3 regions of the Shewanella sp. 553 genome follow, and region 1 is predicted to be linked to each of the others. Evidence: predicted binding sites of a transcription regulator. Region 1 holds the regulator's gene; each other region holds the start of a gene.
What was found. The regulator LexA, encoded in region 1, represses DNA repair genes until DNA is damaged. The targets are predictions, from matches to a motif close to TACTGTATNNNNATACAGTA.

Region 1 (7,700 bases):
CATATATCCGAATTGAAATAACTATTTTAGTTTTAAATGCTTCTGGGCTAAAAACAAGGCACTCACACTTCTAGACTCTGAGAAGTCTTCCAATGCCAATAGCCCTGACCACTGTTCAAGCGGCCAAGAAACAACCTCTATTGGCTCGGGCTCATCGCCTTCAAGGCGACTCTCATACAGATCTTCTGCAATATAGATCTGCATCTTGCTGACAAAATAGCTGGGCGCCAGACTTAACTCCATCAAATGGGTTAATTTTTTAGCCCCAAAGCCTATCTCCTCCTGCAGCTCCCGATTAGCGGCTTGCTCAGGCGTCTCTCCCGGATCAACCAGCCCTTTGGGAAAGCCCAGTTCATAGCTGTGGGTTCCTGCGGCGTACTCTCTGCCCAGCAGCAGTTGCTCACCCAACACAGGGACCACCATTACGGCACCACGATTATTACCTTTCATACGTTCATACTGGCGCTCGACCTGATTAGAAAATTTCAGGTGCACTTGTTCAATTTGAAATAACCGACTCTGGGCAACAACTTGTGTATGTAATATCTGTGGCTTTTGGTCCGACATGAATGTCCCTGATAAAATGACGTTTGCATCACAGTTCAATCTTACTATGATGGGCCTAATCCACAACTCTCACGATAGAATTTTTTTACTGACCTTATGTTTCCTTGGGATAAAATCGATACTGTACTGCTTGATATGGATGGCACACTGCTAGATTTACACTTTGATAGCCATTTTTGGCTCAAGCTAGTGCCGCAAACCTTAAGTCACAGCAGAAACATCTCTCTAAATGAAGCTAATGTCTTGGTAGAACAAGCCTACGACCAAGTGGTTGGCACCTTGGATTGGTATTGCCTCGACTACTGGCAGCAACAACTGCAACTGGATATTGTGCAGCTGCAACGCACATTGGCCGACAGGATACAGTTACGCCAAGACAGCATGCCATTTCTACGCGCATTGACTCAAAAGCATAAAACCAGAATATTAGTGACCAATGCCCATCCTCAAAGCCTAGCTCTCAAACTAGAACACACAGAGCTCGCGCAAGGGTTAGACCATATGATCTCCAGCCATGAAACAGGTTTTGCTAAAGAGCACCCTCAATTTTGGTCTAGCTTATTTAACCAATATCAATTGCAACCCAGTCGGTGTTTATTTATCGATGACAGCGAAGCTATCTTACATGCCGCCAAACAAGCTGGAGTTGGGTATTTGCTTGGCATAAGCAATCCTGATAGTAAAAAGCCCCATAAAATATTTACCGACTTTCCCGCAATCCATGATTACCACCACCTGTTAGATGATCTTATCGCCAGTAAGCCATAATAGCTCCTCGCTCAATGACATAAGATAAGGATAAATGCAGGTGCATGGTGCAACCAAACCCTATAGCCTGCTTATTTGTTTCACCGCCCGAACTTGGCACTGAAATCGTCTCAACAGATAAGAGAGCAATCGCGCCACTCAGCGACACTCAATGAATCCTTTCCGTAAAATTAAATTCATAACATTGATTTAAATTAAAAAAGTCAGATTGCAATAAAAATAAATCTGCGACCTTATTTTCAGTTTTAAGCAAATCCCACCACATTGCCGACAAAAATATGCTTAATCCTTGCGCTACTTTAAATACTGTATATACTAACAGTTACTGTATGGAAAGACAGGATCTGTAATGAGACCATTAACCCCTAGACAAGCTGAAATATTAGAATTAATTAAACGCAATATTGCCGATACAGGCATGCCGCCTACCCGAGCTGAAATTGCTCGTCGCCTAGGCTTTAAAAGCGCCAATGCGGCCGAAGAGCACTTAAAAGCCTTAGCCAAAAAAGGCTGCATCGAAATAATGCCTGGGACCTCGCGAGGTATTAAGCTAACTCAAGAAGATGATAGCGAAGATCTTGGTTTACCACTGATTGGACAAGTCGCTGCCGGTGAACCCATTTTGGCCCAAGAACATGTTGAGCAACACTACAAAGTTGACCCAGCGATGTTTCGCCCAAGCGCTGATTTTCTCTTAAGAGTCCGCGGCGATAGCATGAAAAATATTGGTATTCTCGAAGGCGATCTACTTGCGGTGCATAAGGTGGAGCAAGCCAGTAATGGGCAGGTTGTCGTAGCTCGCGTCGAAGATGATGTCACAGTAAAGCGCTTTGAAAAGAAAGGTAATACTGTATATCTTCACGCCGAAAATGAAGAATATTCACCGATAGTCGTCGACCTATCTACCCAAAGCCTTAGCATCGAAGGGCTGGCCGTAGGTGTTATCCGCAACGGAGATTGGCAATGAATAATCTAATGGGTAATGCCCCGCGACATCCCGGCCTTTGGGTCGATATGAATAAGCAACACAAACCAACTCAGCACAGTACCATTGCGACATTATCGAGTCGTACCCAAGGTAAGCATGAGTTGCAAGCGCTAACACCGCAATTAGCAAGATTAAGCCAACAAGGCCAGTGGGTCGTACTGATTAGCCCACCGAATATTGGCTATAAGCAGATGCTCGCCGATGCGGGGGTACGCATGGATAGAATCTTATTAGTGCACACCAAAGATGAAGTTGAAGCACTGTGGGCGATGGAAAAAGCGCTTACTAGTGGTACATCCAGTGCGGTGATCAGTTGGACCCAAGCACTCGATGCTCGCGATTGCCGCCGCTTACAATTGGTCGCCAAAAGTACCCAGGCTCTAGGTGTTGTGATTGAAGATGATAATAGTCACTTACCTGTAACAGCCCTGACAGAGCAAGATCTGGGCTATCAACAAGCATCATTATTTAGTTCACTGCACTAGCATTACAGTTCAAACTTTCCATACTTAAGCCCCGCGAGGGGCTTTTTTGTTGCTGTTTTAAAAAAATTAAAAAAAAGTGATCTTGATCAATATTTAAACAGCGATTAAGTTAGTAATAGATATCAACGATTATTTGTTATATCCGAACAATTTAGTGGTCTGTTTCATTGGCCAACGAGTGTAGATCTCTCACTGCGTCCAATAAAGCGGAAATTAGCCTGATATAGTCAGCCGTAAGTGCAAGCGTGGTAACCACCAGCAATAACAACAGCAATACCACCAGCGCACTGTGAAGTCATCGTTGCTTTTTTGGGAACTGAAAAGTTTGCATAGAGCCGAGACATACTGTGTAACTTTTCTTTGTAGTTGCCTTCGCAATTGACAGAGGAGAAGTCTAGTGAAGCATCTGTGGTATAGCTTGCTCGGGTTATTACTAGCCCCACCCATATTCGCAGCCGATATGCCCCTTAATATGACACCAGGGGTAACTGAGATCAGTGGCAAGGTTTTTAGCCTTCACATGACCATTCTTTATATCTGTTGCGCTATCGGCATCATAGTGTTTGGGGTGATGATCTATTCCATCATTAACCATCGTCGCTCCAAAGGTGCGGTGGCTGCCAATTTTCATGAAAGCACTAAAGTCGAAATCGCTTGGACTATCGTCCCTTTTGTCATCTTGATCCTGATGGCGATCCCTGCCACTAAAACTCTTATCGCCATGGAAGACCCTAGCGATGCGGATATCACCATCAAGGTTACAGGTTCTCAGTGGAAATGGCATTACAGTTATTTTGATCACGATATCGAATACTACAGTTTACTCGCTACCCCAAGAGCACAAATTGAAGGCAGTGAAACGAAGGGCGAAAACTATCTATTAGAAGTCGACAAACCTCTAGTGCTTCCCGTTAATAAAAAAGTGCGTTTCTTGATGACGTCAGATGATGTGATCCATTCTTGGTGGGTGCCAGCCTTTGCGGTAAAAAAAGATGCTAACCCCGGTTTCATCAATGAAGCTTGGACCCGCGTGGATAAACCCGGCACGTACCGCGGCCAATGTGCTGAACTATGCGGTAAGGACCATGGCTTTATGCCCATAGTGGTTGAAGTGTTGTCTGAGGCCGATTTTGCTCTCTGGATCGATGAGCAAAAAAACCAAGCCACAATCGCCGCCGCCGCAACCGAAGCCTCGTTATCGCAAACCTTATCTATGGATGAACTGATGACCCAAGGTGAGCAGATATACATGGCACGCTGCGCCGCCTGCCACCAGCCAAATGGCATGGGACTTCCAGGAGTGTTCCCCGGATTAAAAGCCAGCGCCATTGCCACCGGCCCAGTCACAGCACATATCGATATTGTGGTTAATGGTAAGGCGGGCACCGCAATGCAAGCCTTCGCTGGACAGCTAACACCACAGGAGATAGCGGCTGTGGTGACATATGAGCGTAACGCTTGGGGCAATGATGTCGGTGATATCGTCCAAGCCGCTGACGTTAGTCAACATGGTCAATAGGGAGGCATGATGAATACAACAACGCGCGAAGCCAATATGGATGCCGCTCATATTGAAGAGTCTAACGAACACCACGAAGCTCACCCAACCGGCATAAAACGTTGGCTATTTACCACTAATCATAAAGATATCGGCACCTTATACCTATGGTTCAGCTTTATTATGTTTCTTACTGGCGGTGCCATGGCCATGGTGATCCGAGCCGAACTGTTTCAGCCTGGATTACAATTAGTCGAGCCCAACTTTTTTAATCAAATGACCACAGTGCACGGCTTGATCATGGTGTTTGGTGCCGTCATGCCCGCCTTTACAGGGCTTGCAAACTGGCTAATACCCATGATGATTGGCGCGCCCGATATGGCGCTACCACGGATGAATAACTGGAGCTTTTGGATTTTACCCTTCGCCTTTACCATATTATTAAGCTCACTCTTTATGGAAGGTGGTGGGCCCAACTTTGGTTGGACATTCTATGCTCCGCTATCCACCACTTATAGCCCCGATAGCACGGCACTGTTTGTATTTTCGATCCATATTATGGGGATCAGCTCCATCATGGGAGCCATCAACGTGGTGGTGACGATTGTGAATATGCGCGCCCCCGGCATGAGCTGGATGAAATTACCGCTATTTGTGTGGACCTGGTTAATCACCGCTTTCTTGTTGATCGCCGTCATGCCTGTGCTTGCTGGGGTGGTCACTATGGTACTGACGGATAAATATTTTGGCACCAGCTTCTTTGATGCAGCAGGTGGCGGCGATCCTGTGATGTTCCAACATATTTTCTGGTTCTTCGGCCACCCTGAAGTCTACATTATGATCTTACCTTCATTTGGTATCATATCGGCTATTGTGCCCGCCTTTAGTCGCAAACGTCTCTTTGGTTACTCCTCTATGGTTTATGCCACTGCCAGTATTGCGATTTTATCCTTCTTGGTTTGGGCACACCATATGTTTACCACCGGCATGCCAGTATTTGCTGAGCTGTTTTTTATGTATTGTACTATGCTCATCGCGGTGCCAACTGGGGTTAAGGTCTTTAATTGGGTCGCCACCATGTGGCGCGGATCACTCAGTTTTGAAACACCTATGTTGTTTGCCATCGCCTTTATCATACTGTTCACCATAGGCGGATTTTCGGGGTTGATGCTAGCCATTACTCCGGTGGATTTCCAGTATCACGATACCTATTTCGTGGTGGCTCACTTCCATTATGTATTGGTCACAGGGGCCATCTTCTCCATTATGGCCGCCGCCTATTATTGGCTACCTAAATGGACTGGACATATGTATGACGAGAAGCTGGGTAAACTGCATTTTTGGTGTTCGGTTATCTCAGTTAACGTGTTGTTTTTCCCTATGCACTTTTTAGGACTCGCGGGAATGCCGCGTCGAATTCCTGATTATGCAATTCAATTTGCTGATGTTAACCAAATTGTCTCTATTGGCGGCTTCGCTTTCGGGCTATCGCAGTTTATCTTTCTCGCCTTAGTGATTAAGTGCATCAAGGGCGGTGAAAAAGCACCAGCTAAACCTTGGGATGGTGCTGAGGGGTTAGAGTGGACGCTGCCAAGCCCGGCTCCTTATCACTCATTCTCGACTCCTCCCGAGGTGAAATAAGATGTCTCAGCCCCCGGCAACATCAAATCGTAAGCTGATCATCTGGCTAATGACTGGTGCCATAGGCATGTTTGGCTTTGGATTTGCCTTGGTGCCGTTATACGACGTGCTGTGTGAACAATTGGGGATTAACGGTAAAACACAATCGACAGCGTCGACTTACAAGCCAATGACCATAGATACGTCGCGAGTGATAACCGTCGAATTTATGGCTAACATACAACAGGATATGCCATGGGAATTTACGCCCGAAGTCAAACGTATGCAGGTTCACCCTGGTGAGCTTGTACGCACCAACTTTAACGCTAAGAGCCTAGCGCTCGCGACCACCGTAGGCCAAGCCATTCCCTCGGTTTCACCTGGGCAGGGGGCAGCCTACTTTAATAAAACCGAGTGTTTCTGCTTTAATCAGCAGCTGTTAGCGGCGCAAGGTAGTGCTGCATTACCGCTAATTTTCTATGTCGATCCCGATCTACCAGACACGATATCGACGCTGACACTTTCCTATACTCTCTACAACATTACCGACAAGGGTTATGTCGGCGCTGTTGAGCAAGGAGCGGCAAAATGACCACTAAACACGAACACTATTATGTGCCAGCGCAAAGTGCCTGGCCCATAATAGGCGCCATCGGGCTATTTTTAATCGCCTTTGGGGCAGGCACTTATATACAGCAGCTCAATAGCGAGCAATCGAGCGGCGGTTATATTCTGACTGCCGGAATTGCAGTGATTGTGTATATGATTTTTGGCTGGTTCAGAACCGTGATTGACGAATCGATGGCGGGACTCTATTCGAAACAGATGGACAGATCGTTTCGCCAAGGGATGAGCTGGTTTATTTTTTCGGAGGTGATGTTTTTTGCCGCTTTTTTTGGCGCGTTACTCTATGCCCGTATGATAGCCGTGCCATGGCTAGGCGGAGCCTCCAATAACGCCATGACACACGAAGTGTTGTGGCCTACCTTTGAAGCGATGTGGCCCTTGGTCACCACGCCAGATGGCACCAAAACCCAAGCAATGGGGTGGACGGGCTTACCACTGTACAACACCATCATATTACTCACATCATCGGTCACCTTACACTTTGCCCATGTTAGTCTCGAAAAGGGGAAACGCACCGCCCTCACCCTGTGGTTGGGGCTGACCATCTTACTCGGGTTGGCCTTCTTACTGTTACAGGTTGAAGAATATGCTCATGCTTATCAGGAGATGGGGCTGACCCTCTCCTCTGGCGTTTATGGCAACACCTTTTTCTTGCTCACCGGTTTCCACGGCATGCACGTGACCTTAGGCACCATCTTCTTATTGGTGTTGTTTTTTAGAGTGTTAAAAGGTCACTTCACCCCAGATAAGCACTTTGCTTTTCAGGCGGGCAGTTGGTATTGGCATTTTGTCGATGTGGTCTGGCTATGCTTATTTATTTTTGTGTATGTGCTGTAGCTAATAAGGCCTAGGGTTGGGAGCAATTAGCCCCAAGCCTAGTGCCAGTAACAGCAGTAGGATCACCAATAGCGAAAACAATACCCGGCGGCCTAAATATTGGCTCATGGGTACCTTACTATCCCCTTTCACTAAGATAAACAACGCACGCCCAAGATTAAAAATGATGAAAAAAAGCAGTAACACTAGCACGACTTTAAATAGCAATATTGCACTCATGCAGGCTCCTAAACGTGGGTTGTCATGGACAACCGCCTTGGTTGTTTGTGTTACTGTGCTGGTGTTTAGCATCTTGGTCAAGCTCGGGTTT
Region 2 (7,700 bases), 1.3 Mb from region 1:
AAGCATCGATGGCGTGAAACTCAATAAAGATAATCCTGACCTGTATGTCGATTTATCCTCCATTGCTAAGGGGTTTGGGGTCGATAAAGTGGCTAGCCTTTTAGCTAAATATCAACCTAAAGGTTATTTGGTGGAGATAGGCGGAGAAGTGAGCCTGTACGGCACCAAAGCCGATGGTAGTCCATGGCGTATTGCCATTGAGCAGCCCGATGTCGATGAACGTCAGGTGCAGCAGGTGATAGCGCCAGGTAATATGGCGATGGCAACCTCAGGTGATTACCGTAATTATTACGAAGAAGAGGGTCAACGCTTCACCCATATAATCGACCCAAGAACTGGTTATCCGGTCAATCATCGTCTCGCTTCTGTGACTGTGCTACACAAGCAGTGTATGATAGCCGACGGCTACGCGACGGCCATGATGGTGATGGGCACCGAAGACTCATTAGCCTTAGCCCAAGAGCACAATCTTGCCATCATGCTAATAGAAAAGCAGCCTGACGGTTTCAAGGTCTATTACAGCGATGCGTTTAAGCCTTTTGTTGGCTTGTGATACAATATTAGATCTGTCATAGGCATCATCGCTGTTTGGCAGTTCACCCAATTGATTATTGACGCATATTGTCTGCCCAGTAGGCGGTGTGCATTTGGAGTATATGATGGGCACTTTTTTAGCGGCTTTTGTGGTATTACTGCTGTTTTTTGTATTAATGTCGGTTGGTTATATCGTGAAGCAGAAAGCGGTTGCCGGTAGCTGTGGTGGATTAGGCGCCTTAGGCATCGACAAAGCGTGTGATTGCGATGATCCGTGCGACAAGCGCAAGGCGAAAATGGCTGAAGAAGAACGCAGCAACAAATATAATCAAGACCGCATCATATAACACCTCAATTTGATGTAACAAAGGCACCGATAGCGGTGCCTTTTTTATTGCCTTCTATGACTCTCATTCACGGGGCTTTCAGCCTAAGATTAGTGCCATATACTATACTGTGATCCTATTAGAGTTAAGGTTTGGGCTAATAAGTTCACTCCCCAGTCTAAGGGTAACATTGTATTCCTTGCCACGATCCAGTAGCTTGAGGGTGTTATTCCCTAACGGGGTAATGTTGTGTAAGCGCATCAGACTTATGCTATGTCGGTGTTAGTTTACGTCGTCAGCCTGCTACCGTTTCTCATAGAATATAAGGATAATTGCTATGAAAGGTCATCCGAATGTCATTCGGCATCTCAATAAGATTTTGACATTTGAGCTTACCGCCATTAACCAATATTTTTTGCATGCGCGTATGTACAAAAATTGGGGTTTAGAAGAGCTCAACGAAAAATGTTATAAAAAGTCGATTCAGGACATGAAACACGCCGACAAGTTGATCGAGCGGGTACTGTTTCTCGAAGGTCTGCCTAATCTGCAGCAACTTGAAAAACTGCATATTGGTGAAAACCCGCAAGAGATGCTGCAATGCGATAAAACCATGCTTAAAGCACAATTGAGTGAACTACGTAACGTGATCAGCCTTTGTGAGTCTGAGCAAGATTATGTCAGCCGTGAAATCCTAGAAGATCTACTCGAAGATGAAGAGACCTACCTCGATTGGATTGAAGCGCAGCAAGACTTGATTAAGATGACAGGGATCCAGAACTATTTACAAGCGCAGATAGAGTCAGAGTAGGAGTTTAGGATGAAAGGAAATCAAGACATTATTAATACACTTAATCAATTACTTACTGGCGAATTGTCGGCGATGGATCAATATTTTGTTCACGGGCTGATGTACGATGATTGGGGCTTAACCGAGCTTCATGAGCGCATTTCCCATGAGTCAGATGATGAACGTGAACATGCCAAAAAGTTGGTTGAGCGCATACTGTTTCTCGAGGGCACACCCGATGTAGCCAGCCGCGAAGCACTGCACATAGGTAAAGATCCGCAAGAGATGCTGCAAAATGATCTTAACTATGAGTATCAAGTTGCCGATAACCTGCGCAAAGCCATCGCCTTATGTGAAGCCCACAAAGATTATGTCTCACGCGAATTGCTCGAGGTATTACTTGAGGAAACCGAGTCAGATCACATGTATTGGTTAGAGAAACAACTGGGTCTCATCGATAAAATTGGGCTGCAAAATTACCTGCAGTCTAAGATGTAAGGTTATAAGCTGTGGGCTGCAACTAAGGTAGTGCAAGTCGCGGTTATTTGAATTGCTCCAAGTTCACTCTGGTTGTTCTAATCATGGCGGATAAAAGTAGCTGATAGCTAAAACGTTAGATCTAAGCCACAGCATAATGCTGTGGTTTTTTGTTTACGCTTAAGGCGGTAGGGCCTTTAAGCCTACTGCCGTGGCAGGTTTAGGTGAGTTGGCATGGATAAGTGTTTGTGCACTGTTTAAATATACAGTATTCTTGCGGGTGGAGGTAATGCCCATTGAGAAAGATTATTCATGTGGACATGGACTGCTTTTATGCGGCAGTTGAAATGCGAGATTTTCCCGAGTTAAGAGACAAGCCGATAGCCGTGGGCGGGCGCAGCGATCGCCGCGGGGTGATCAGTACCTGTAATTATCAGGCTCGGCAATTTGGTGTACGCTCGGCTATGGCCTCAGCCTATGCCTTAAAGTTGTGTCCCGATTTAATTTTGGTGCCGGGTCGAATGGATGTGTATAAAGCGGTCTCCACTCAGATCCGCAGCGTCTTTAATCGCTATACCGAATTAGTCGAACCCTTATCGCTCGATGAAGCCTACCTCGATGTCACCGATTGCGATGCCCATAAAGGCTCTGCGACCTTAATTGCAGAAGCGATTAGGCAAGAGATATTTGACCTTACAGGTCTCACTGCATCGGCTGGGATAGCCCCAGTTAAATTTTTAGCCAAAATTGCCTCCGATCTCAATAAACCCAATGGCCAATATGTGATCACCCCGGATGCCATAACCGAATTTGTTAAAACCTTACCCCTGATAAAGATCCCCGGAGTGGGAAAAGTCACTGCCGCCAAGTTAGCGCAGATGGGATTAAACACCTGTTTGGATGTGCAGCAGTGTTCTAAAACGGCGTTAATCGAGCGTTTCGGTAAGTTTGGTGGTGTCTTAGCCGAGCGAGCACAAGGGATCGATAATCGCAGTATTTCACCTCATCGGGAACGCAAGTCGGTGGGAGTCGAAACAACGCTGGCCAAGGATATCTATACCTTGGAGCAGTGTGAATCGGTTATGCCGCAACTTATCCAAGAGTTAGGGGCACGCATTAGTCGCAGCGCGTCGACGCGGCGTATTCATAAGCAAGTGGTTAAACTTAAATTTGATGATTTTAAACAGACCACGATAGAGCATCGCAGCGATCAGGTGTCGGTGAAATTGTTTTATGACCTGTTATCGCAAGCGTTAGCACGCCAAGAGGGACGCGGCATCCGCTTGCTCGGCGTATCAGTGGGGTTAGAGAGTGCTGCTGTCAGCGCTGACAGTGAAGATGAATTTAATGCTGCACAGATGGATCTCGGGTTTTAGGGTTAACCTTCAAATGAAGGTTTGGCATTTTTTGGATTAGCTTAAGTAGCGTTTGGTTGGGTGGGAATTGGTTAAGTGGGCTTGAAGGTCGTATCTTCATTGCTATCAATCACCTGCGGTGAGCTTGTGTGCAAGCACTTTTTTGGCACGCCGCGAGCACATCCATGTGGGCTCTGCGAAATCATCCATGATTTCGAAGGCCAAAACCGTGCTTACACTGGGATATTGACTCTCTTCGATTTAACTTCATTTGAGACTAATAACGCATTAAAAGCTAACCTAGTTTTGCCCCAAAGTTTGCTGGCCTTGAAATTAAGGCTTGGAATTTTTGGGATTAGCTATAGTAGCGTTCGGCTACATCTTATTTGTTAAGTGTGTTTGAAGGTCGAACCTTCAATGTGAGTTAATTGCTTGCAGCAGGCTTATGTGTAAGCGCTCTTTTGGCTCGCTGTGAATATATCCCTATACGCTCCACGGCGGCATCCATGCCGCCAAGGGCCAAAACCGCGCTTACACCTATCTCTAACGCTTCTTCGATTGGACTTCATTTGATACGAATAATGAGTAAAAAGCTAACGTGCTTTTGCCCCAAACTTTGGTGTCCTTGGAATGAAGGTGTGGCATTTTTTGGCTTAGTAGCGTTGGGCTACACTCTCATTTATTGAAAGTCTTTGAAGGTCACACCTTAGCTGTTACTAATCGCCTGTCCGGCGAGGAATGTGCAAGCGCTCTTTTGGCTCGCCGCAAGCACGTCCGTGTGGGCTCTGCGAAATCATCCATGATTTCGAAGGCCAAAACCGCGCTTACACCTCTACCTAACGTCTCTTCGATTGGACTTCATTTGATACGAGTAGCGAGTTAAAGGCTAACGTACTTTTGCCCCTTTATCATTTAGAACAATTACTCATTCGAACTTTGTGCTTCTGTGTTTACCTTATATTAACTAATGCGGAAAGCAAAAGATAAGGCCCTAGTAACTTGTCTTGTAGTATGCCTTAAAGACTACCACATGGAGCCTTTAGGCCTAATACTTTCTGGTATAAAAGGGTTTCGCTCATGACTATCGGGAATATGAAATTGTACGAAGAAGTTTATCTTAAAAGCTACGTTTACCACCACCTTCGACGAAGAGCCATGTATAGTTCAAGTTAAGATAATTACTATGAAAAAGATGCATAAATCGTTTGATTGGCGCATCGATAATACTAACTTCTAAACATTAACTCATTATTATCAATAGTTTGTAATATATATAAAAGTGCTATGCAGATCTCGTAAACACCTATGCATCTTTTTTATATGTTAAATTGTCATGTTTAACCTGTATTTTTTTGTTGAAAAATATATTTACAACAAACACTTACAAGTGATATTTTGACGAAGAGACTTACAAGAAAGCAGGAGGTTATCCTGCTGCTAATCAATAAGCTGTTATAAAACAGAGGCTAAAATGGCATTAGGCAAAATTATTTATCCGACTTTCACGGGAGCGAGCTTTGCGTTCGTTCTAGCTGTTGTTGATAAAGCTGAACTGATCTCGGCTAGTCAATTACTACAATTTTCTACAATATTTTATATTACAGCTCTAGTTCTCAATGCTTTGTTTTCATTTGGTTATTACATGTCTGAAGACAAGGATAATTTCGATGATAAAGTTGCTAAGTACTGGATAATTAGACGCTTTAGCAGCTTATCTCAATGGTCATTTATATTTGCGACAACTGCTTTAATTGTCTACTTGATAAATATAGTTCTTGCCTCGTGGGGAGTTGTTTTATAACAATCTGTTTAAGAGTGATTCGCAACGCTTGGCATTTTTGCTATGCGTTGCTTTTAGTGTTTAAGGTGGTATGCGGTAGCTTCGGTATTGCGTTGCTCACACCTTAACAGGGCGTTATGTGTTTTTTGAGTTTGGTGTTTAAGGATATTTATGAGAATCGATTATAATTATTTAAAAGAAATACTCGATGTATTTTTGGATTCAGAATTTCCTGTGGTGACATGGAACGATTTTAAAAAACAACGTGTGGAAAATGAAGATAAATTAGTTTTTCATTTAGAGATATTACAGGACAAAGATTTAATAGTTGGCTCTTTAACTAATGATAATTTAGGCGTCCGTGGACTATCCGATAATTACATGGTGCACATTAAACCTTGGCGTTTATCTAGTGATGGTCATGATTTTGCTAATTCGTTAAATAAGCCTGATATCCTTGCAACAATAACTAATAATTTCAAAGAGCAAGGATTGTCAATAGTCATTGATGTAGCCAAAAAAGTTGCAGTAAAAAAAGCTACTCAATATTTAGAACAAAACACATAATCGGGTAGCCGGAGGTATCTAGCCTCCAGCCCCCACACCACCCTGCATGCGGCTCCGCACAGGGCGGTTCATTTAGAACGCTTAACCTGTTTTCTGGTTCGGATAGTGAACCGCGATCCATCCATCTCTCAGTGAATACAATCCTGCTTTCTTAAGATACTCATTACTCAGCGCTTGCTGTATTCCTGGTGTTTTCGAGCTCCGCCATGGGCCTTTACTTGTGATCCCACAAGCAACGGCTGCTTGGATCCTGACGCCTCGTTTAAGTAAATTCTGCACCTTAGTCCGTGGTTTTCGCCACTGACGCCAGTAGCACATCCGTACTCGACGACGGATCCAATGGTCTAAATCGACACACCCTTGGTAAGCGTTGGCTATGCCAAAGTAATTGATCCAGCCTTGCATGTATTGACGCATTTTAAACAGCTGATAACTCATACTCACGCCCCAATTTCGGTTCGTTAGTCGCCTCATCTTTTGTTTGAAAATGTGTAATGTTTTAGCATGCCACTGGATCTTTCCGCGGTTAAAGGTAAAACCAAGGAACTTGCTTTGATCGACCTTAACCACTTGGCTTTTCTGCTCATTAACGGCCAGTTTTAGCTTAGTGGCAAGGTATTGAGTAATACTCTTGAGTACCCGTTCACCCGCTCGTTGAGATTTTACCAAGATGATAAAATCGTCTGCGTAGCGAGCGAATTTATGCCCTCGACTTTCCAGCTCTTTATCCAGACTATCCAACATAATGTTAGAGAGTAATGGTGAGAGTGGATCGCCTTGAGGCACGCCTTCAAAACTTGCTTCAAATTGGTCGTTGATCATCACGCCAGCACGCAAGTATTTACCAGTAAGCGCCAGCAGACGCTTATCCTGTACCTTGATCCTCAATTGAGTCATCAACAGGTCGTGATTTACTCGATCAAAGAACTTGGACAGATCAACATCGACGGCAAATTTGCGTTTCAGTTTGATGATATCCCTTACTTGCAGTACCGCTTGTTTGGCATTTCTGTTCGGCCTAAAGCCAAAGCTGTTGGTCGAGAAGAATGGGTCAAACAGTGGCGTGAGTATTTGAGCAATGCCTTGCTGTATCACACGGTCAATGACGTTAGGGATCCCCAATTTGCGTTTACCTCCATCGGGTTTGTCGATCTCTACGCGCCTGACCGCTGAGGGTTGGTATTCACCTAGCTCTAATTGAGATTTACACTGTTGCCAGCCGCCTTGTTGCATCCAGAGCGGGAAGGCTTCGATGGTCATGCCATCGACGCCAGCTGCGCCTTTATTGGCTTTAACTTGACGCCACGCCCGGTGTAGATTTTTAGGTTCGAGCAGTTGTTGGAATAGATCGCGGTTGAAAGCCGGTTGCATATCAATACGCTGCTGATAGTAATCGTCTGGCGACGTAGTGGGTATCGACAAGTTTGACAAGACTCCTCCTTCTTCTAAATGTTCAGGCCTTCACCATGTACCCACAACGCTACCGCGGGGTATGCTATCCCATCCATTACGATGGGCATTGGGCTACTATGCCGTCTGCTGACTTCTGCTTAATCACATGCCAAGTTACCCTGTCATGCGCTATCGGTTTCCATCTAGTTCGCTCTTTTCAGTCGATGAAATTGAAAAGCCAAGGCACTTATAAACCAGAGCCTCACTGGTTAATGACCGATCGCGTGTTAAGCAGATCTCCCCAGATAAGAACATGAACTTTCTTTGCACTGCTGCATCATTTACGGTGGCCATTAGATCACGTGGTTTCGTCGTCTTGTGCCAACTCACCTCTAGCCTACGCCTCATATGATGTTCTTGTTCATCAGCTCGCAAATTTGCTAGCGGCTTCCTTCAGACCAATCCTCGCGGATAAGCCC
Region 3 (7,700 bases), 1.9 Mb from region 1:
GCAAGATGATGTACAGCTGACTTTAGTGACCAGTTATCCATTTGACAGCTTAGGTGCACAAAGTCGCTGGCGTTTTGTGGTGATAGCTGAGCCAGTGGCGGCAAAACCACAGGTCCAACGAGCCTTAGTTGCGGCTTAAATAATGGTGGTGGTTTAAGTAATGTTTATTGCATGGTGTTAGCGCCGCGGCCAGTTTTATCTTCGTAACGCTGTGCTAGTAGATTAGATAGGCATCACGCGGTTACGCCCGAGGCGTTTAGCGTCGTAAAGATAACTATCGCTACGTTCAATCAGCTGAGCTGGACTATCTTGCTTATGCCATTCACTGACCCCAAAAGAGGCGGTAATACTCTCGATTCGTTGGTCTTTACGGCGATCTTTGACACTGACTTTTTCAAGTGAGCGGCGCATCGCTTCGGCAATGTGTCGTGCCTTACGCTGGTGGCTTTTGGGGACTAAAATGGCGAACTCTTCTCCGCCAAAGCGATATATTTTGCTGCCATCGCGGCAAGCATCACTTAAGCGTTTCGCGACCGCTTTAAGGACGTTGTCGCCCAGTAGATGGCCGTAAGTGTCGTTAAAGCCTTTAAAGTGGTCAATATCGACCAAAATAAGGCAGGTGCCCTCAGGGGCTTGAGTGAGAATGCCAGCCAAATCTTGATCGAATGCTCGGCGATTGAGTACGCCGGTCAGTGCATCATAATAGACATCTTTTTCTGAGCGTTGCAGTTGGCCGCGCAGAGCATCTATCTCTTGTTGTGCCTGCTGTAATTTGGCAGTAAAAAATTCGGTACTGGTGCGTATATCGTCAGACTCTTTTACCAAATTACGTACGAGTCCAAGCACTTTCTCTAGGCTGACCCCTTCCTCTTCAATACGATTAAGTTTCTCGAAGTTTTGAACTATCCGCTTTTGGAAGCCTTTGGCATCATGCTTGGTATCTTTAAGCGATTGTGATAACTCCAGTGTCATGGCCTCCAGATTTTGTCGCATCTCCAGCACATCGATTTCAACCGGATCAGACAGGTGTTCACGGTACAGCAATTGGGCATTGACAGGTGGGCAGGTTTGATACTGGGCTACGAGGTTATCCATTTTTTCAACCAATACCGGATCTTGTTCACCCACATAGGCATACCACAATGCGTAATTAGTCGGAGTGGTGGGGATCTGATGCTTTAGCATCAGAGGTACTGCTTTTTTGAGGTTGATGGCAGCGGTGCGCAGCAGATCGTTGGACATGGTGATAGATTCCTCACAGTATTGCTCATCAATATGGCAACTCAGTCGTTGCTCAACATTGTTTTACTTAATATGGGTTGGCATAGTCGCGCTATGATGTGCGTTCATACCCCGCCATTGTAGGGGGGCATGATAGCGCATATCGGTTAACGTGAGTCGTTAAAGGGCATTATCGATTAGGTCGTTGATTGGGTGCCCAATTAAGCCAGTCAGTTTGTGGCTTTTCATGCAAGGTAAAGGCCTGATTACTATTTAATTGATTGGCAGGGGTGGTGACCACTTGCGTGGCGACCCCTATGCCGCCAGTGAGTATGGTCTCAAGTGAGCCAGTTTCAATTTGAGCGCCAGAAAATAGACCCACATCCACCTTAATGCCAGACATATCCCAAAATTGACTGCTTTGATTGACTAGATGTTGATAGCGCGCATCTATTTGTACCTGCATCTGCACCTGAGTGCCATTTACCGATAATTGGTAATGGGCTATCTCGCCTATCTTAATGCCGCGAAAGATGATGGGACTGCCTACTTTAATTGAGCCTAAATCGCTGTCAATGAGGGTTAATTGCAACGAGCCATCATCTACATGCACCGGGGTTTCAGTCAGACCGGTAAAGTGTTTGCTTAACTGCTGGCTATTACCCGGAAGTACGGCCACATAGGGGCCAGTGAGTAGGGTTTCGGCCGCCTGAATGCCAGATAACGAAATTTGTGCATCGATTAAAAAATATTGCGCATCTTGGCGAGTAAATGCCTTGGCATAATCCCCATAAAGGTACGCATCAACACTGACTGTACCGAGGTCGTCATTGAGTTTAACTTGCTCGATCTCACCCACCTGATGACCTAAATAGCGAATAGGCGCTTTAGCCGCTAACTTCGTTGTGGCGGGAAAGCTAAGTGTAATGGGGGTTGCCTTGGCTAGGGCAAGCGCCTTAGACCCGTATAAGTGCTGGCTATTAACGGCATCATCGCCCTCGAGTAAGCCTAAGCTAACGCTGCCTTTGATGGCGCCACTCAAGGGCGCGATCTCAACATTGATTCCGCGTAAGCTAGCATCGACTGTCAAAGCGTTGTTACGCCAAAACACGGTTTTAGGGGTTAACAGTGAATCAAATTGCTTATCAACCCCAAGGGTGATGGCAAAATTATTACTTTGTGCTTGCCAAGCGACATCGAGCACTTGGCCAATTTGCATCTTTTTAAAGTAGAGTGGTGATGTCGCACTTAAATCGGCGCCATCAGGGCTCATCAGGGTGATGCGTCGCTGATCCCCTTGGCTGATGATCTGCTGGGCCTGCTTCTGTGAGCTAAATAACATTAAGGTGCTGTGCTGTTTTACTGGAGTAGTAGATTTGCCTTGAATTAAGCTGATCGCCCCTTGGGTGAGTGTGGCTAAGTCGCGGGTATTTACCGTTACACCCTCGATAGAGGCATCAATAGCTAATGCTGACTCAGGAATGAAGTAGCTACCAGATGAAATAAGCTTTTGATATTCTGGCCATATGTCTATTGAATACTCGACGCCGCTATAATCTGGCTTAAAGCGAACGTCGCTAACACTGCCAATGGGTAACTGTTTAAAGCGTACCTGCGCGCCGACGTCTATGCCGGGATTCTCACTGGCCGTTAATGTCAACGTAAAAGGTTGATTATGTAAGGGCGGAGCACTATCTAGCAGAGGGTACTGTGCTAAAGGCTCTCCGGTGCCGGGCATGAAATTGATCACGCTACCTGTGAGTAGGCGCGTAGCATGCTTGATACCTGCCGTGGAGATATCGGCGCCTTCGACCCAAAATTGCGCCGTGCCACTCAACAGATGAGCATAATCGCTATCGAAAGTCGCATCGAAAATGACTCCAGAGTCACTTAAATGCGTGTGGGTCACACGGCCTATCTCTATGCCTCGAAATACAATGCTTGCACCCGATTGAATAGTATCTGCATCGCTGGCTTGCAGTGAGAAGCCTACGCCGCGAATGGCAGCATCTTTATCATCAAAAATGGTATAGTGTTGATTTGGTTCGGCTTGCAGACCGTTGGGATCGGAGGAAAAGCTAACGCCACCGGCTAAAATGGCTGACAGACTCTCTGTTTTTACTTTGATTCCCGCCAGTGACGCATCGACTGCTAAGCCTGAGACATTCCAAAATTGCGAGTTTTGTTTTACTAAATGTGTGTACTGTTTCTGTATGTATGCATTAAATAAAATGCGGTTATCATTGACTAAACGGTAACTGAAAATTTTACCGACAGGGATTTGACGATAAAAGATTAGCGAGCCGATATCGAGTGAGCCTAAGGTTGGGCTGCTTAATTGCACCATTAACCCGTCGGAGCCTGGGGCAACTGGTGGAGCCTGATCTTCGGCGATAAACTTTCGGCGTTCATTACCATTTCCAGGTTGAATGGCAATATAGTTACCGGAAAAAAGCGCATCGAGTCCTTCAACACCGGTAATTGAGGCTTTAGGCGTGACCAGCCAAAATTTGGTGTTGTCTTTTAAAAATGGAGTGGAGCGATAATCCATTAATAGATCGACATTCACCCCTTGCAGAGCATCATCGATACTAATGTCGACCACTTTACCGACGGTCAAACCTTGATAACGCACTAAGGTTTTACCGACATCGATACCAGTGGCACTTGGAAAATGGATACGCACATCGATACCCGATTCTCGGATACTCTTAACGCCCAGCCAAGCGCCCAGCGCTAGTGCGATGATAGGTAACAGCCAAATCGGCGAAAATAACTTCTTCTTTACCACTTTAGGTGTTTCAATTTTTGTCATCTTTCGCTTCCAATCGGTCCCAGAGTAAACGGGTGTCTAATACTTTTGCTGCCAGCTGTGTCAATAAGACGACTAAGGCAAACGCCGTAGCAGCCGGTGCAGGTTTGGCATCAAATATTTGCCCCATATTAACCAAAGCCGCCGTTATTGATATGACAAACAGATCTAACATCGACCAGCGACCAATCCATTCAATGATATGAAAGCCTGCCATTAATCTTTTTTTTGAAATTGGTAAACGATGACTTATGGCGAGCAGATAGGTCGCTAAACCGATAATTTTCAGCATAGGTACGAGAATACTGGCGGTAAATAAAATGATGGCAATAGGCCATAAGTCTAAATGGATTAAATGATTAATACCGCTAAAGATGGTGTCACGCCTGACTTGGCCTTGGCTAGTCATAATGGTGATTGGGTATAAGTTGGCTGGCACTAACAAAATGGCGGCGGTGAGCAACAGCGCCCAGCTTTTTTGGATGCTGGCGTAGTCTCGACTCTGTACGTACTGACCACAGCGTTGGCAATAGGTATCTTCAATTCGGCAAAGTTTTGCACAAGTAGGACAACTGGTGATCCCTGCAGCTTGTCCTTGCGAGTTGCGATGAGAGTTAGTCATTGAGCTGGTTCCACATATGCTCGATATCATATTCACGCTGCAAGAAAATAACCACAATGAATAAAATACTGAAGCAGAATGTCCCTATACCAAAATAGAGGTCGGTGTAGTCGGAGAGTTGAAACACGGAAACAAAGATACTGATCATGTATATCTCTAGCATTGTTAGCTCTGTCAACAGGCTATGCCAGCGCAGTAGTTGTTTATAAATATTACGAAAAAATGACTTTTTTATTTGATATTTAACGATTAAAATTTGTGCCAACACTGATAGGATAAGTAAACCAGGAGCGATAACCGCGGCGATCATAACCGCGATCCCCACTACCCAGTAGCCTTGAGATATCACCGACATCGCTCCTTCTACCACTGTCGTGGTACGCACGCTGCCCAAAAAATGCAGCTCTAATACAGGGAATATATTGGCGGGGAAATACAGTACCAAGGCGGTAATACATAAGGCGAGCATACCGTTGATAGAGCAATAGGGGGTGTCGTACAAATTACTATGGCAACGAGGGCAAAGGGCTCTTACCCCAATAGGAAGCGCCCGCTTGCTGACGATGAGGTCACAGGAGCGGCATAGGATAATGCTCTTATCTAACACGTTTCTATCGGAAGTAATGATGGGTATTCCTATCGTTTGGGAGCAAATAACATGGTGGTTGCCCCTAATTTCTTCAGATCCAAAAAGCTGTTGTACGCTGCAAGCGTTTAGCAATTGTGATAAGACAACATCACTATTGCTAACGAAATAATAGAACAAGATTCTATCAGATAAATTTGAACACTTGCATAACAACTTGTATTTATGAGATTCTACAACTGTATATAAAAACAGTGTGAGGGCAGGCATGGCAGTTATAACGAAATTTGTCGTAGTCAGAGAAGGGGTTGAGAAGATGACATTCACATCTAAAAAGGAGGCTGACGCCTTTGATAAGATGCTCGATATCGCAGATAATCTACTTCCTTTTATCGAACAGGCTCAGCTAGGACTCGATGATGATGCGATTGAGAAGCTCAGTTTCTATTTAGCCGAAAACAAAGATCAACTGATGGGCTTATTAAAGGGCGGTGCGGTGACGAAACCTGCAGCAGTAAAAAAAGCCAGTAAAAAAACCGAAGCAACAGCATAATTTATTAGGAAACCCTATGACATCCGTGTGTTATGACACTTTAGCTCGCCAAACCGAAGCATTATTCAGTGGCGAAGATAACCTTATCGCAGCCATGGCTAACTTTTCCGCATTGATCAATGACAACCTTGACGATATCAATTGGGCGGGATTTTATCTTGTTGAAGGCGAACAACTGATTTTAGGCCCGTTTCAAGGCAAGGTTGCCTGTACCCGCATTCCTATGGGGAGGGGGGTTTGTGGCACAGCAGCGCAAAGTAATACCACACAACGCGTGGCTGATGTTCACCAGTTTGCGGGCCATATCGCCTGTGATTCGGCGAGTAATTCTGAAATCGTCATTCCATTAAGGCGCGATGGTCAAGTGATTGCTGTGCTTGATATCGATAGCCCATCAATATCTAGATTTGATCAAGCCGACGAAAACGGCCTTGAATTAGTAGTAAAAAGTCTGGAAAAAGCTTTATTTGCTTAAACTAACACCAATTTTGCACAATTGATGGTCGCATTCATAGCTAGCAAGCTTATAATAGGCGGCTTAACGAATATCAAAATGCTGGGTGACATTTCATTACTTGAAATGAATACTTGGCGTTTGTTAAGTGTAATTGATAAGGTATGTTGGACGTAACGCTAACGGGTGTAGCTACACTAGGTGAGATAATGCCCGTTAACCGCCCCTAACAAATATGAACGACACGCCCGCCAACATTAAGTTGGGTGAGGTGATAGTCCCCTTTTTAAACTGTGGAAGTAATGATGGAATCAACAGAAAAGTTGACCGACACCAACGCTATTCTGGCGTATTTATATGAAACATTTCCTTTGTGCTTTATTGCTGAAGGTGAAACTAAACCGCTTAAAATTGGATTGTTTCAGGACTTGGCTGAAAGGTTAGCTGATGATTCTAAAGTCAGTAAAACTCAATTGAGAATTGCCTTACGTCGCTATACTAGTAGCTGGCGCTATCTTAAAGGCATCAAAGTTGGGGCACAGCGTGTCGACCTTGACGGCAATGAATGTGGTGAGCTAGAGCAAGAGCATATCGATCATGCACAAGCTACACTGAAAGAAAGTCAGGAAAAAGCCAAGGCTAAACGTCTAGCCAAAGCCGCAGCGAGTAAGGGCGACAATAATCAGCCTAAGGCTGAAAAGAAGCCATTTAAAAAGCCTGCGCCTAAGCGTAAACCCACTGCGGTTAAAGTCGCTAAACCAGAAGTTGCAGTACAAAATTTAACACCTGCGGTATTAGGCGAGTTGAAACCAAATCAACGTGTCAATGTCAAACTAGGTAAATCGCCAGTATCAGGTGTCGTACTTGACATCAAAAAAGAAGATATACAAGTGCAGTTAGATTCAGGATTAACCATCAAAGTGAAGGTTGAACATATCCTGCTATAACTGTTTCATTGTAAAAGGAGTAACTTGTTGATGCGAAAACTAACTCTGGTAGCTTCAATTGCCAGCATTTTTGTAGGATTCTCGGCTTGGGCATTGACGCCTACAATTCCATCAAGCGAGTTGCCCTCTCTGAATCAAGAGCCACAACATAAAGTGGCGAGTAAGCGAGTGGCGGACACCTATGCGCGTAATCACTATCATCGTTTCGATTTTGATGATGCGTTTGCTGCGCAGGTGTTCGACCGCTATTTAAAGCAACTCGACTACCGTCGTAATGTGTTATTACAAAGTGATGTCGATAGCTTTAAGGTCTACGCTACAGAATTTGACGACATGCTCAAAAGTGGTGACTTGACTGCCGCCTATAAGATGTTTGATCTGGTGCAGCAACGTCGTTATGACCGTTTTGCCTATGCGTTAGCCCTGCTTGATACCGAAATTGACTTTAATGTTCCTGGTGACAACTATCAGTATGATAGAGAAGAAGCTGCTTAGCCCAAAGATG

Region 2: the regulator LexA is predicted to act here: its motif matches at 2,379-2,398, upstream of dinB (DNA polymerase IV).
Region 3: the regulator LexA is predicted to act here: its motif matches at 5,479-5,498, upstream of AC5YBZ_RS09975 (YebG family protein).

The regions. Positions count from the first base shown of each region.
Region 1 is NZ_CM181701.1:105,460-113,159, reverse strand. It holds gene nudE (ADP compounds hydrolase NudE) at 22-567, opposite strand; gene yrfG (GMP/IMP nucleotidase) at 664-1,335, shown strand; gene lexA (transcriptional repressor LexA) at 1,685-2,302, shown strand; gene AC5YBZ_RS00505 (cell division inhibitor SulA) at 2,299-2,808, shown strand; partial or broken gene coxB (cytochrome c oxidase subunit II) at 3,206-4,318, shown strand; gene ctaD (cytochrome c oxidase subunit I) at 4,337-5,947, shown strand; gene AC5YBZ_RS00490 (cytochrome c oxidase assembly protein) at 5,949-6,518, shown strand; gene AC5YBZ_RS00485 (cytochrome c oxidase subunit 3) at 6,515-7,390, shown strand; gene AC5YBZ_RS00480 (DUF2909 family protein) at 7,391-7,609, opposite strand; gene AC5YBZ_RS00475 (SURF1 family protein) at 7,608-7,700, shown strand, end outside.
Region 2 is NZ_CM181701.1:2,851,888-2,859,587, reverse strand. It holds gene AC5YBZ_RS12630 (FAD:protein FMN transferase) at 1-553, shown strand, start outside; gene nqrM ((Na+)-NQR maturation NqrM) at 660-881, shown strand; gene bfr (bacterioferritin) at 1,198-1,671, shown strand; gene bfr (bacterioferritin) at 1,681-2,148, shown strand; gene dinB (DNA polymerase IV) at 2,424-3,503, shown strand; gene AC5YBZ_RS12605 (MFS transporter permease) at 4,954-5,283, shown strand; gene AC5YBZ_RS12600 (hypothetical protein) at 5,434-5,829, shown strand; gene ltrA (group II intron reverse transcriptase/maturase) at 5,911-7,260, opposite strand.
Region 3 is NZ_CM181701.1:2,208,106-2,215,805, reverse strand. It holds gene AC5YBZ_RS10000 (class GN sortase) at 1-139, shown strand, start outside; gene AC5YBZ_RS09995 (GGDEF domain-containing protein) at 223-1,242, opposite strand; gene AC5YBZ_RS09990 (PqiB family protein) at 1,412-4,036, opposite strand; gene AC5YBZ_RS09985 (paraquat-inducible protein A) at 4,023-4,655, opposite strand; gene AC5YBZ_RS09980 (paraquat-inducible protein A) at 4,648-5,262, opposite strand; gene AC5YBZ_RS09975 (YebG family protein) at 5,510-5,794, shown strand; gene AC5YBZ_RS09970 (GAF domain-containing protein) at 5,811-6,269, shown strand; gene proQ (RNA chaperone ProQ) at 6,554-7,195, shown strand; partial or broken gene prc (carboxy terminal-processing peptidase) at 7,226-7,700, shown strand, end outside.